2 regions of the Halomonas sp. TP35 genome follow, and region 1 is predicted to be linked to the other one. Evidence: predicted binding sites of a transcription regulator. Region 1 holds the regulator's gene; the other holds the start of a gene.
What was found. The regulator LexA, encoded in region 1, represses DNA repair genes until DNA is damaged. The targets are predictions, from matches to a motif close to TACTGTNTANNTANACAGTA.
Positions count from the first base shown of each region.

Region 2: a site for LexA is predicted at 3,175-3,194, ahead of ACT3RU_RS08615 (PA0069 family radical SAM protein). Genes of this name have one in related genera too.

Region 1 covers NZ_JBQSUZ010000017.1:27,891-35,268, reverse strand. The annotation lists gene nagZ (beta-N-acetylhexosaminidase) at 1-677, opposite strand, end outside; gene ACT3RU_RS15555 (L,D-transpeptidase) at 755-1,282, opposite strand; gene ACT3RU_RS15550 (TetR/AcrR family transcriptional regulator) at 1,260-1,937, opposite strand; gene lexA (transcriptional repressor LexA) at 2,202-2,879, shown strand; gene purU (formyltetrahydrofolate deformylase) at 2,987-3,841, opposite strand; gene ACT3RU_RS15535 (ribonuclease J) at 4,135-5,712, shown strand; gene moaE (molybdopterin synthase catalytic subunit MoaE) at 5,779-6,234, opposite strand; gene moaC (cyclic pyranopterin monophosphate synthase MoaC) at 6,238-7,038, opposite strand; gene mobB (molybdopterin-guanine dinucleotide biosynthesis protein B) at 7,044-7,378, opposite strand, start outside.
Region 2 covers NZ_JBQSUZ010000005.1:163,374-170,751, forward strand. The annotation lists gene ACT3RU_RS08595 (cysteine hydrolase family protein) at 1-270, opposite strand, end outside; gene ACT3RU_RS08600 (hypothetical protein) at 362-808, opposite strand; gene ACT3RU_RS08605 (hypothetical protein) at 958-1,419, opposite strand; gene ACT3RU_RS08610 (alkaline phosphatase) at 1,540-2,979, opposite strand; gene ACT3RU_RS08615 (PA0069 family radical SAM protein) at 3,215-4,300, shown strand; gene gadC (glutamate/gamma-aminobutyrate antiporter) at 4,454-5,992, opposite strand; gene ACT3RU_RS08625 (glutamate decarboxylase) at 6,090-7,378, opposite strand, start outside.

The sequences.
Region 1 (7,378 bases):
CGTGTATCAAACGCTCGATAAATGACATGCGCGGGCATGATGCCATCCAGCTGGGAAGCTAGCTGTGCAAAGGGGACAAGGTCGCGTTGTTTAATTGCCTCCATTGAACGCTCATCAATGGGCAGTGCGACATGGGAATCCGCGGCTACGCCGCCGTGGCCAGGGAAGTGCTTACCCACAGCGGCCATGCCCGCCTGATGCAAGCCCTCAACAAAAGCGGCGCCTAATTGAGCAACGTGCTCTGGGTCACCACTGAAACTACGGTCGCCAATGACGCTAGAAATCCCGCTATCCACATCAAGCACTGGCGCAAAGCTGATATCCAGCCCACATGCGGCCATTTCCATGCCAAGCAACCAACCTGCGTCTATGGCGAGAGAGCGGCCTTCTTCCGGGTCTTGGGCATAACGCTCGCCAATCCGGGCCATGGCTGGTAAGCGGGTAAGCCCTTGTTTGATACGCTGTACGCGGCCACCCTCTTGGTCAACCGCCAATAAAAGATCGCCCCGTATGCGCCTTATATCGCTACACAGCTTGCGCACCTGGTAGGCGTCTTCCACATTACGGGCAAACAAAATCACGCCACCGACAGCGGGTTCAAGCAGCAAGCGCTTTTCAGCATTGGATAATTCAGGCCCTTCCAGGTCGAGCATGACCGGGCCAATAGGTTGAGTCATTAGCAGGGATCCAACAAAAGGGCCGATGATTTTAGACGATCAACGCACAGAGTCAAAAAAGCCTCTGCATAAGGCCACTACGGACGGCTGCCATGTAGCCAAACAGGCGTTCCAGGCACGGCGCGCTCAAAGATATAAAGCAGGTCCTCATTGCGCATACGAACACAGCCATGTGAAGCAGGTTTGCCCATCGGTTGGTCGGGCGGCGTTCCGTGTACATAAATATAGCGGCGCTGAGAGTCGACGGAACCTGCGCGGTTAAATCCTCGCTCTAACCCACAAAGCCATAAAATTCGCGTCAAAATCCAGTCACGTGTCGGATGAGCGTCGGCCAAGTCACTTGAGAAAATTTCACCGGTAAAACGCCTGCCTCTAAATACGGCATTGACCGGCTGTTCGTGGCCAATTGCCGCGCGAACATAGTGCCAGCCATGCGGTGTTTGGCCGCTTCCATCTTGCTGGCCAACGCCAGCGCGTCCAGTAGAGATAGCGCACTCAAAGCCTGGTGTTTGACCCTGCCACCAGCGCAGGATTTGTGCGCTGGTATCAATTTCGATCCAGCCGTCTTTTTTAGGTGGCAACTCAGCTAACAGGGGCGTTCGCATGCTGCGCTCCTTCAACCTCTTGCGGCAGTGGAGCATTCATGGCGGCAACGACCACAGGACGCAGGCGCCGCACTAAATCACGCACAGTCACCTGCTCCTGATAGTCCTTGGAGGCGATATCACGTAGCGCATCCAGCCCTGACAAGGTGAATATGACCGTACCCAACATAAAGTGCAGCCGCCAAAAACGCTCGGCATCGGGTAAATCAGGGGTCGCCTTACGCACAAGCCCGGTAAAACGGGTAAACACATCCCCATATTGCTCTTGAATATGGCGCCGTAAATGCCCTTGCGCTTGACTATAGGCTAACCCCAATAAGCGCATAAAGACTTTCAAACTATTGCGTTCAGCAGGCACCGCTAGCACCGTGGTGGCCATTGTTTCAAGCAGCTCTTCCAGGGGGATGGGGCTATCGACATAGCGGGCTTCAAGCTCATCGAGCGCACCATGAAAACGCTGAGTAAACGGGTCTAGATAGCGTGAGAATACGGCTTGGATGAGGGCTTTCTTGGAACCAAAATGATAATTAACGGCCGCCAGGTTTACCCGCGCTTTACTGGTGATGTTACGCAGTGACGTTTCAGCAAAGCCACGCTCTGCAAACAGCACCTCAGCGGTATCCAGGATGCGCGACACCGTGTCAGATTGTGCCATTATGGCCTCCGAAGAAACGAGTGTTTAAAACATGACAGAATAGTAAGTCATATCTTAATCAGGCTCAATCACCCTTATTAGCCGATTTTTTATTTGGTTACCCTGCGCATTAGCGTTAATTCAAACGTCTTACCGGTGACAGTCAGTGTTTTAACAAGCTGCTTTTTTAACCATGTACTGGATAGAGCAACATACTGTATACTTAAACACATACTGATCAAGCAGACAGATACCGACTGTCTTTTATTGTTTATGGAGTTTGGTATGTCGCGGCCACTCACAGCACGTCAGCAACATGTTTTTGATTTTATAGTAAAAACCATGGGTGAATTCGGCTACCCTCCCACCCGCGCCGAAATTGCCAAGGCCTTGGGCTTTAAGTCCCCCAATGCCGCTGAAGAGCATTTACGTGCTCTTGAGCGTAAAGGCGTGATCCGGATTATTCGCAATACGTCGCGGGGAATTCGCCTCCCCAACCAGGAAGCGCAGGACGTTAGCGAATTACCCGCCACCGCTGCGGCCAACAACAATGATCTTCCGCCGATGGGCTTGCCGGTTATTGGTGAAGTTGCCGCTGGCAGCCCGATCCTTGCAGCGGAGCATATTGACCGTTACTGCCCGCTACCCGCGGAATATTTCACCCCTAAAGCCGACTATCTCCTGCGGGTACGCGGTTTATCCATGAAGGATGTGGGTATCCTGGAAGGCGATTTACTAGCGGTGCACCGCACTGATCGTGTACGTGACGGGCAAATCGTCGTTGCGCGGCTGGAAGATGAAGTAACCGTAAAACGCTTTCAACGCCAAGGGCATCAGGTAATGTTGATTGCAGAAAACGCTGATTTTGCACCGATTGAAATCGACCTGCGAACCCAATCACTGGATATTGAAGGCGTAGGTGTAGGCGTCATCCGTGGCGGTAATGGCCAAGCGCTGGGCTAATAATCCGTTTGCGTAAAATCGGATTTTAAAAGCATCAAGGGGGTGGCCCTTTTCATGACCACCCCCTTGTTTTGTTACTGATTCAGCTTCAACAGTTTTTAAAACGCTTAGCTAAAGACCACCGTCTTATTGCCGTGGATCAAAACGCGGTCCTCCAGATGCCAGCGCAGGCCTCGCGCCAGTACGGCTTTTTCTACATCGCGTCCAAAGCGAACCAGGTCGGTTGGCGTATGGCAATGACTCACGCGATGAATATCCTGCTCAATAATCGGCCCTGCATCCAACTCCTCCGTCACGTAGTGACACGTCGCGCCAATCAGTTTTACACCGCGCTCATAGGCCTGATGATACGGTTTGGCACCGGCAAATGAAGGCAAGAAGCTGTGGTGAATATTAATCACCTGCCCAGCATAGCGCTCACACAACGACGGGGGCAGAATCTGCATGTAGCGCGCCAATACAATACAGTCCGCTCGCGCGTTATCGATAAGCTCCTGCACCTGAGCAAACGACGCTTCCTTATTATTCGGGTCCACCGGCACATGGTGATAAGGAATTCTGTACCACTCAGCGATTGAACGCATGTCTTCGTGATTAGAAATCACACCGGCTATGTCGCAATCCAGCTCACCTGCCTGCCAACGGTAAAGCAAATCCACCAGGCAGTGAGACTCACGAGAGACCATGAGTATGACTCGCCGACGCTTTTGGGTATCCATCAGCGCCCACTGCATGGAAAACTCTTGAGCAATTGGCTCAAAGGCGCTGCGTAATGTTTCAACGGACATGCCAAGCGAATCGGCCAATATCTCATAACGCATAAAAAAGCGGCCTGTTTGCAAGTCAGAATGCTGACTGGCTTCAGTGATAGAGCCGCCTTGTTGAGCAATAAAACCAGACACACGGGCAACAATACCCACCTGATCGGGGCAGGAAACGACTAAACGATAATAATGAGACATGTGAAGTACTCTTGACGAACTACGAAATACGAGTGACTTAGCGTAATGGCGCAGCAAATAGCGGCTAAATAGCAACGTCGTAAATAACGGCCGCCTAGTGTACCGGAACCCCGTTAACGAAGCACCGTTATCTAATGTCGGGGGTCATTGTTAGCCGCCCCTGCCTTCCCGTATAGTTAAGACATTACTTTTTAGGCTTTTCATAACCGATGCATCCACCACGCGTTCAACTTCGCCCTCGCCGCCGCCCTCCCCTGCGCCTACTACCGCTGGGTGGGTGTGGTGAAATTGGCATGAATCTAACGCTGTATGGATACGACGATCACTGGATCGCGGTCGACTGCGGCATGATGATTCGCCAGGATTTGCCTAACTCGCCCCTTCAGGTACCTAACCTGGGCACCGCCGAGACGCTGGGCATAACACCCCAAGCGTTATTTATAACGCATGGCCATGAAGATCACATTGGCGCGGTTGCTTGGCTATGGCCCAAGTGGAACTGCCCTATCTATGCCACCCCACTTGCGGCAGGCCTCTTACGCGCAAAATTCGCTGAACACCAACTAAGTAGCGCCGCGATTAAGATTATCGAGCCGGGCGAAGCAATGGAAACGGCGCCCTTTTCGGTGCGCTATTTGCCGGTTACCCATTCGATCCCTGAAAGCTGCGCACTGGTCATTGTGATGGGCGACTACCGCATAATGCACACAGGGGATTGGAAGCTGGACCCAGAGCCGCTGATTGGCACGCCCATCAACGCGGCGCAATTTCGAGCGCTTGCCCCGATTGATTTAGTAGTAGGTGATTCAACCAATGCCCCTCTGCCTGGCCACTCCAGCAGTGAAGGCGATGTGGCTAAAGCGCTCTCTAAAACACTGAATGAATGCAAGGGCCGCGTCGTGGTCTCCTGCTTTGCAAGCAACCTGGCACGCGTATTAGCCATTGGCCGGGCGGCTCATCAATGCGGCCGTCGGGTCAGTTTGATGGGACGATCCATGGAGCGCATGGTGAGCATTGCACGCGGGCTTGGCTACATGGATGACTTTCCAGCGCTTGTCCCCCCTCATGATTTGGGCTATTTGCCCCCCGATGAAGTGGTGATTATCGCCACAGGTAGCCAGGGTGAACCTCGTGCAGCACTGCAACGACTTGCTCAAGGGCGCCATCCGTTTATTGACCTTGAGCCTGGCGATAACGTCATTTTCTCTGCCAAAGCTATCCCCGGCAATGAACGCCCCATTGATCAGCTCAAAAAACGTTTGGTCCAACTTGGGGTCACGATCTTTGATGAGGTTAATCATCCTGAGCTGCACGCCACCGGCCACCCTTCGCAAGAAGAACTCGTCAAATTCTACCAGTGGATCAGACCCAAATATTTGATCCCCGTGCACGGCGAGGCGCGCCATCAGCAGGCCCACCAAGCGATTGCAGACTCCTTGGGCATCAGCGCACCTTTAGCACCCGTTAATGGCGACATGATCGTTATGGACCACTTGGGACTGCGCTGCGAAGCCCGCCACCCTCAACCGCCCTGTATCGTTAATCAGAATAGCGTTGTGCCGCATCCAGGCCTGGATGCCACCAAAACCACGACGCGTCGAGGCAGTTTATTTCTCGCCTTGCCTGTTGCGGCCAGCGATACAGGATGGTGGCGCATCGGTCGCTTGATGCTGGATAGCAGCAACGCCAGCCCACTCGATGAAGATAGCTTTAGCGAATGGCTGGACAATCAGTTGGAGGAGATTAAAGCGGATACGCTGGCTGATTTGCGCTTTGCGCTACAGCCACGCTTGATTCATTGGTTGGCGGACCACATGCAGCACATGCCCGAGGTTCACTTACAAATAATGGCCGCGGAAGCGCCTCTATAAACGAAACGAGGCGTAACCGCATCCTTTAGAACGCAGCACACTCGCTAGGCGGGTACTGTAATCGTCTTATGCCCAGCGCTCGGCATCTTGCCAATCGGTAGCGCGTTCTTTCACCCAATACTCACCCTGTGTGGAATGCTCCTTTTTCCAGAACGGCGCTTGGGTTTTTAAAAAATCCATAATAAAGTCACACGCTTCAAATGCTTCGCGCCGGTGAGCGCTCGCCACCAGCACCCTAACGATGGGATCACCCGGCGCCAGGTAGCCCACCCGATGAACAATATAAACCGCTTGGAGCGCCCAGCGCTGCCACGCCTGTTCACCTATCTGCTCCAGCGTACGCTCTGTCATGCCGGGGTAGTGTTCCAGGGTAAGTCCGGTGACATCAGGCGACTCGTTAAAGTCCCGAACCAACCCTGTAAAACTGACAACCGCGCCAATATCGGTTCGCTGAGTGAGCGTAGATGCATAGCCATCGCCTAATGAAAAAGGCGCTGACTGGATTCGGACCTGGATATTCATCAATTAACCCCCTGTCACGGGTGGAAAAAAGGCGACTTCATCCTCGTCTGTAATCCGTGCGCTATCGTTAGCCATCACCTGGTTAATCGCACACAGCGTCCGCTGGTCGGTGAGCACGCTAAATCGCGTATCACGCTGGCTCAGCGCAGCCTTCAAACCCGCAATATCACGGCTCGGCACCTGGTCCAAGTCAAGCACCGTATCACTCACACCGACACGTTCACGCAGCTCGGCTAAAAACTTCACCCGAACACAGGGCGAGGCGCAGCGTTCGCCTAGTGTCACTTCGCCTGCCGTCCCTTCTCCCGTCACAATGGGGGCTTGCGGGCGAGCACTGCGCTGATAATCACCACGTACGCCGCCGCGTTTGCTTTCAAGCTGAACAGCGTCGATACACATATCCTTATCGACGGCTTTACACATATCGTAGAGCGTTAAACACGCGACCGACACCGCGGTAAGCGCCTCCATCTCAACACCCGTACGCCCATTTAATCGACACAGTGCCGTCACGTGGACACAGCCCTGCGCAGGGTCGATATCAAATTCAATGGAGACTTTGGAAAGCGCCAACGAATGACATAAGGGAATCAATTCATGGGTACGCTTCGCGGCCTGAATACCGGCAATACGGGCCGTTGCAATGACATCGCCCTTGGGTAACTCGCCATCACTTAGCAGCTTCAGCGTTTCTGGCTGCATTAAAATCCGCCCCGAGGCGACGGCCTCACGACGTGTTTCGTGCTTATCACCCACATCGACCATATTAGCTTCACCACGCGTATTGAGGTGGGTTAGCTGCATGTTTATCACCTATGTTTTAAAAATGTGCCATTGGGTTGAGTGCTCGCCCACGTACGCACCCAGTGAGTAATTGCATCGATATCATTAAGGTTTAGCAGGGTAATCCGGGGGTCAAGCTCAACCGGTGGTTGGTCATCAAGTGCCACCGCCTGAATCGTCGCATCATGAAGAATAGACGGCTCTCCAATTCCCTTACGATACAGCACAAGTTTGGGAATGGGCCATGCTTTGAATCCTTCGACGATAACAAGGTCTGGCTCATGGTAAGCCATCATCGCCAGCAACGCTGCCAGGTCTGGCTCATCCTGCCCCGGCGTTTCCTGCATCAGCGCAAAACGTT
Region 2 (7,378 bases), on a different contig from region 1:
TATGTTCTTTTCCACTACGTGCTCTTTAGGTTCCGGGACTAGTGCGGGCTGGAACTCTGCGCCGGGCTGTCCCGGCCAGAACGGCGAGCCGGGGGTCCGAGAGATATGCCGTACATGCACCACCGGCCAGCATGTACTACGCCACTTTGTAAGCAGGCGCTGGATATTTTCTTCCGCATTAGGGTTATTGCGCTCGCCAGCGGCAGGGTCGCTCATACCCCGCTGCATATCGATGATCATCAGAGCGACAGGTTGATTACTCGTTACCAATTCAACATCCTCTTTTATAGGCTTCTTGGATCAGGCGTAAATCCAAGTACTTACGTGAAAACTGTGCGTTACTAGCCGCCCCTTCTCAAAATTACTCGAAATACTTCAACCACCTATACAGCTTGCCTAAAAAGCGGGTACCGAGTATTAATCCGATGCTGAGTACAACCACTGCTAGCGAGCCGTAGGCCACTATGCCTCCCCACGCCCATTGGCCAATCGCTGTGCTCAAATGCTGAACGAAAAGATACACACCGATCAAGAAGCTGCCTGCGCGTACCAAGCCCTCCTCGGCAATCGTTAAAGCAGGCTCAGCACGCTCTTCTCCAAGAAATTTATTGGCCAGCGTTACCGCAGAAAACCACAGTACGATACCCGCGATGAAAGGAAGAACAGCAGTGGCTGCGAGCCATGGCAGCCACTGGGCTAGCTCCGCATCGTAGCCTGGACTAAACAGCAGCGGAGATGCGCGTAGCAAAGGCGTAATGGCGAGGTAAATAGCGAGTAATCGAATCAAAAGAATGGAGAAAGGTTTCACGGGCTTACCTTACATTTAAACCTCCAGCATAAGCCAAATTTGGCCCAAAAACCTGGCACCCGATACAACATTGCCTTGGTAATTTCTTACCAAGGCAATGAAGCAGTACGGCTACACTCTGTATAACGGACGAATGTAGAACCGGTTGTTTAACGATCCCGAATGACAATCGGACCAATGGGCGCAACGTTAGGCATGAATAGCATGACTTCGTTAACGTCGTGCATGGGGGCGACAAAATCGGCTTTCCAGGTACCTACGCGTGGGTTCTTGTCTGGTTCGTAGTTAAAGCTCAGCCGCAAGTTGTCTGGCGCGACCACACCTCCATCTTCACGCAGCAGCGAGAACGACTGGTCGCCGAACTCGGCGTAGATCTGCCCGTCAATTCGATCTAGCGGGATATCTTCATAAATGATCTCGCCAGAGTAACCAGGGTAGTCCGTCACGAAACGTACTTCAATATGTAAAACGCCCTCTTTGCGAACAGCTTTATAAGGCTCAGCGTAGGCGTGACCACTGGCGGTGGGCGCGCGTTCAGCATTAAGTGCAAATGCTGGCGTGCTGGCTAGTGTTGTCAATAACAGCAGTGAAAGAGTGTTACGAAGCTTCATATCTGACTCTTTTCGGGGTAGTGAGTGGATTGATAGTTGGCGAAGTGATATCAGGCAGTGGTTACCAACGGAACAGAGCCACCCGAAGGCGGCTCTGTTGTACTTGCAATACGTGGGTATTTACTCAGCTTCGATACCGAAAGCGTTCAGGCCCGCGCGGAATACGTCGGTGTTGTCGATCCAGTAGTGGCTGTCTTCGTCTACTTCATAGCGGGAAAGACCGCCTTCTGCCTGAGCGATGTCGAAGAAGAACTCAGCGCCCGCGCCGTGGGCATACAACGGTACCAGCTCACGCGTGTGGGTATCGGAATGCCAACGTACCAAGGGTAGCGCGCCAGCACCCTGATTAACGATCGGGCTATAGGCATTCACATCAGAGTCAGGACCTTGAAGCAAACCGTTACCGTGATCAGTCGTTACAATGATCAAGGTATCGTCCCAGGAACTGTTGTTTTCTACCCACTCAACGGCCGCCTCCACAGCTTCGTTGAAGTCGATTTGCTCTTCGATAATACGCGGCAGGTTGTTAGCGTGAGCAGCCCAATCCACAGCGCCACCTTCAACCATCAGGAAAAAGCCATTTTCGTTGCCGTTTTCACTGGCGCTGAGCACGTTCAAAGCGCCGCCCGTCAGTGTGGCAAGGCTTGGTGACGTATCCAGTAGATTACCGCCGGTTACGCCGGGGCGGCTGTATTGCAGCGTCTGAATGTTCTGCACCAGGCCCAGTACTTTGTCCTTGGGAAGATCCAACTCACCAGCAGCCAGAGCTTCAAAATCGTCCTTGCTTTCGATAAAGGCGTAATCCGTTTCGCCGCCTACCAAGCGCTGGTAGGTCTCTTCGCCACCGATAAAGCGGAAATCGCTCTCACCGGGGTTATCGACATGCTCGCCGGCTGCATCGTAATAGGGGTGTCCGGTACCGATGGCGACAGTGGCAAGGCCAGAATCGACAATTTCGCGGCCAATGGCTCTATAGTCATTGCGGCTTACGTTATGGGCCATGAAACCGGCAGGCGTCGCGTGGGAAACCTGCACCGATGAGACAACGCCCAGAGCGCGGCCGCTATCAACAGTGTATTCGCCAATATGCTTAAGCGGTTCATCATCGTTGGACCAGTTGATGGCGCTGTTATAGGACTTATGGCCTGAAGCCAGCGCCGTTGCCGCTGCAGCGCTGTCGGTGTAATCAGCCCGAGCGTAGTCGTAACCGGCAAAGTAGCCCTTGTAGTTACCCAGGCTACCTTCGTAAACGGTGTCTACCACCTCGTCGTTCCAGAGCTCGGCTGGTTCAAACGTAACCGTACCGTCATCACTCTTGGTGGGTGTGGTAGAGGTGTTTAACGGATGCGTTGCCATGAAAAGCTGTGTGTCAAACTCATCATAAACTTCATGGCCCAGCGCGCCGTGACGGAAGTAACTTGCCGCACGGAACGTCTCGATACCGGTGCCGTCGGTGATCATCAAAATAACGTTCTTAGCTGTGTTTTCCTGCGCTAATACCGGCGTAACCATGACCGATGCCAGTGCCAACGTGAGTGCATTGCGCGTAAAGTTTTTCATTTTCATCCCTAAAATAAATTTAGCTAATTCGATATCCAACAAATCGTAGCGCTTAAAAATGTCATTTTCATGAATGCTAATAAAGGTAAGTCAATTATTTCTAATAACCATGAATCGCAATCAGCAGCCGATCCGTAAAACTGTTCATTGTGGGTTTCGCCTGAGTAACGCTTGCACGCTTGGTCACAACACATATACTGTATATATATACACCAATATAGAAAGAGGCAGACGTATGGCGTCTCTCGGCAAATCACCAATACGGACCACCGTGCACAAAGGCCGCGGGGCAACCTATGACCCGCACAACCGCTTTGCCCCAACCCATAGCGTGGCAGAAGACGACGGATGGTGGCGCGAAGAGACTTCCCCCACACGGGCAACTGAAGTACGCGAAGAAACCAGTAAGAGTGCGCTTTCCTGGAACCGGTCGCCAGACTTACCTTTTGATCGCTCATTGAACCCTTACCGAGGTTGTGAACATGGCTGTGTTTACTGCTATGCCCGCCCTTCTCATGCCTATTGGGATCTGTCGCCGGGGCTTGATTTTGAAACCAGGCTGATTGCAAGAAATGGCCTGGTTGAGCGATTAAGTGAGGAGTTTTGCAAGCCTGGATACGTCTGCCGACCAATCAATCTCTCTGGTAATACCGATTGTTACCAGCCACTAGAAGCCAAGCGCCAATTAACGCGCCAGTTGCTTGAGCTATTATTGGCTTGCCGCCATCCAGTCACTATTGTGACCAAAAGCACGTTAGTGTTACGGGATATGGATATGCTGGCTGAGATGGCCGAACACCGCCTGGTGCGCGTATTTATTAGCCTGACCAGCCTGGACGCCAATATGAAACGCACGCTGGAACCTCGTGCGGCCTCTCCTCAAGCGCGTTTAAAAGTTATCCGTGAGCTTAATACTGCAGGCATTCCCGTCGGGACGCTTGTGTCTCCGGTCATCCCCGGATTAACAGATCATGAAATAGAGCGGATTCTTGAGGCCGCCAGCCGTGCTGGCGCACGAACGGCGTCCTGGATGCTGCTGCGCTTGCCCCATGAAGTCGCTCCACTCTTTGAAGCCTGGCTGGAAGCCCATTACCCAGAGCGTGCGGCCAAAGTAATGAGCCTAATTCGCCAATGCCGGGGCGGCAAGGCCTACGACGCTCAGTTCGGTAAGCGCTTTCGCGGCGAAGGTATTTTTGCCGATATGATTGCACAACGCTTTAATCGCGCCAGCCGCCAGTGGAACTTTCAATCTCGTTCCGAGCAAGGGCTGAATACCCGAGACTTTCGCCCGCCCAACGCTCAGGGCGATCTTTTTTATTAAAGCCCATGAAAAAGGCATTTGCCTGACATACTCCCAGCTTACTGAAAGTGCCAAACAAATGCCTGAGTGATTAATACTGTTGTTTTTCGCTATTCGTCATAGCTCTGCTTAAAATCTAATGGACCACATTTCTAAACATCCTTTCATGGTTCATCAATGCAGTTTTTCTCCATCAACAACGATGTGATGCGTACTGCGGGCTTTGGGATGAATAAAGTAGTGACCTTCGGGCGCTGTATGGGGCTTGATGTGGTGTAGTTTAAGGTTTTTTGGCGCAGCGCTTTTATTATGCACTCCATAAATAATAAACGGAATCGCTAGCACTACAAGGAAACAGCCGATCAGCAAACCGGTATAAACTTCGTTAGACTCTTTTCCTGGCAACCCCGTGGGAGGAAAGAAGGAGACGACAAAAGCAACTAAAGAAGTAAGTAACCCCACCACTGCAACAGCAATTTTTATTTTGTTACCGCCTGGGATATTGAAGGTACGTTGATTTTCAGGCTGTTTTCGAACAAGGGTAATGTAAGCCAGGAATAGCATAAAGTAGCTGCACAGATAGATAACGACTGTTAGCGCTAGCGCAATCAGGAAGGACATATTATTTCCTCCCCCCGTATTCGTCAAAACAATCAATGCGATAGTTGTAATGATTAACTGAGAAATAACCAACGCCACCGGCACGCCGTTCTTGTTTACTTTAGCAAAACGCGCCGGCAAGATACCCTGCTGCGCGGTTACCAACATACCGCGTGATGGTCCAACAATCCATGCGGCTATTTCAGCCAGCACACCCAGCAACAGCAGCGCAGCAATAATCCGAATAGCCCATTCAAAATGGCTGCCAAAGTGGTTAATCAACACACTGAACGTTTGCATCACGCCCGCAGATAAGTTGATTTGCTCGTGAGGAATAACAGACGCAATTGTCAACCCACCGAGTGAACTTAAGAGAATGGCAGAAACCATAAGAAACAACATGGCGAGAGGATAATCACGACCGGGGTTTTTCATCTCATTGACATGGGTAGCCGACGCTTCAACCCCCATATAACTCAGTATAAAAGCGACAAACACCACCAAGGTGCTCATACTACCGAAGGTGGGGAAAAACGTCTGTGCACTCATTTCAATAGCGACCGGCGCACCTGAATGAAGATACAAAACTGCAAGCCCAATTAAGATAAAAGCGGGCAGTAGAATACCTGCAAAAAAGCCTAGCTTTGCAATCCGCGCCGTATTCTTGGTACCGCCAAACTGAGTTAACGCTAACCCCCACAATATAATCAACGCCGCAATCGTCTTGACTATCGGGTCGCTATTCAGTGCAGGCCAATTAAGAATGTAAGAGAGTGCGCCTAGCACAAAATAAAGCATAGGAATAAAGCCAACAGCAATTTGCAAATATCCAAAGGAGATTGCCGCAAATCCCCATCGTTCACCTAGCGTTTTGGATACCCAAGTGAAAACCCCACCCTCTTCCCAGCCTTTAACTGTCGCCATTTCTGCTGCGCAAAGTCCTACCGGAATAAACCACAGAACCCCACCAAGAATAAGAAAGAAGACCAGCGAGAAACCCGATGTTGCGAAGGTAGGATATTCATATACCGCCATTACCATTGAAGCCGTTATCGCGAAGAAACCCAATAACGAAAGCTGCTTTGGCGCGGCTGTCGATTGTGTATTATCCATATTTATTCCCCGAAGAAACGAATTATTAGTCCGTCATTCTTTTATTCGCTAATTAGAGCGGCGATGTCTAGCCGCTCTAACAACCAAAAGTTTCAAATCAGGAATGATTAAAGCCGCTGGCCTCACCTTCTGACAATGGATTAACCACGGGATGATCTTCAAAATGCTGAAGTGCTCGCTTCATATCTTCAATTAACAAGCAGCCTAGATCGTAGCTCACCCCATGACGAACAAGGATACGCTGGATAACCAAGTCTTCACGGTGAGCTGGCATAGAATAAGCGGGGACTTGCCAGCCGCGCGAGCGTAATTTGTCGGCCAGGTCATAGAGCGTATAACCGCCAATATTTGCGCCTTCTTTCAGCTTCCATGCCAACGCAGGAATACCTTCATTGCTGTTCCCATCAAAGAGGATTTCGAAGGGACCTAGCTTACCAATCTCATCCGCAATATGTTGCGCGGTAGCGTAACAGGCATTATGGATTTTGGCGTAACCTTCACGCCCAAGTCGCAGGAAGTTGTAGTACTGCGCAATGATTTGCCCACCGGGGCGCGAAAAATTGAGCGCGAATGTCGGCATATCACCGCCGAGATAGTTAACGTTAAAAATGAGCTCTTCGGGCAAGTCTATTGCTTCACGCCAGACCACCCAGCCAGCTCCCAAAGGTGCAAGCCCAAATTTGTGGCCAGACGTGTTAATGGACTTCACTCTCGGGAGTTGGAAGTCCCACACTAGATCTGGCGCGCAGAACGGAGCCAAAAAGCCCCCGCTGGCACCGTCAACGTGTATAGGAATATCCAAGCCGGTTTTTTGTTGTAATTGATCCAGTGCATCGCTTACGGCTTTTACTGGCTCGTATTGGCAGGTAAAGGTAACGCCCAGCGTTGGTACGACACCAATCGTATTCTCATCAACGCGTTTGATAACTTCCTCTGGGCTCATAATCAAGCGATCGCCTTCCAGCGGAATTTCACGCAGTTCAACATCAAAATAACGGGCAAATTTGTGCCAGCAAATTTGTACCGGCCCACAAATCATATTTGGTTTATCCGTGGGCAGCCCTTTTGCCGCACGTTTTTTCCGCCATTGCCACTTAAGCGCTAGCCCACCAAGCATTGCGGCTTCTGAAGAGCCAATCGTCGAGCATCCCATGGTTGTTTCTGGCGAGGGTGAGTTCCAGAGATCTGCTAACATCCTAACGCAGCGTGCTTCGATTTCCGCAGTTTGTGGATATTCATCTTTATCGATCATGTTTTTATCGATTGAAAGATCCATCAAATTACGAATTTCATCATCTACCCATGTTTGGCAAAATGTTGCCAGGTTCTGGCGGGAATTTCCATCAAGCATTAATTCGTCACGAATGGCGCTAAATACATTGTGAG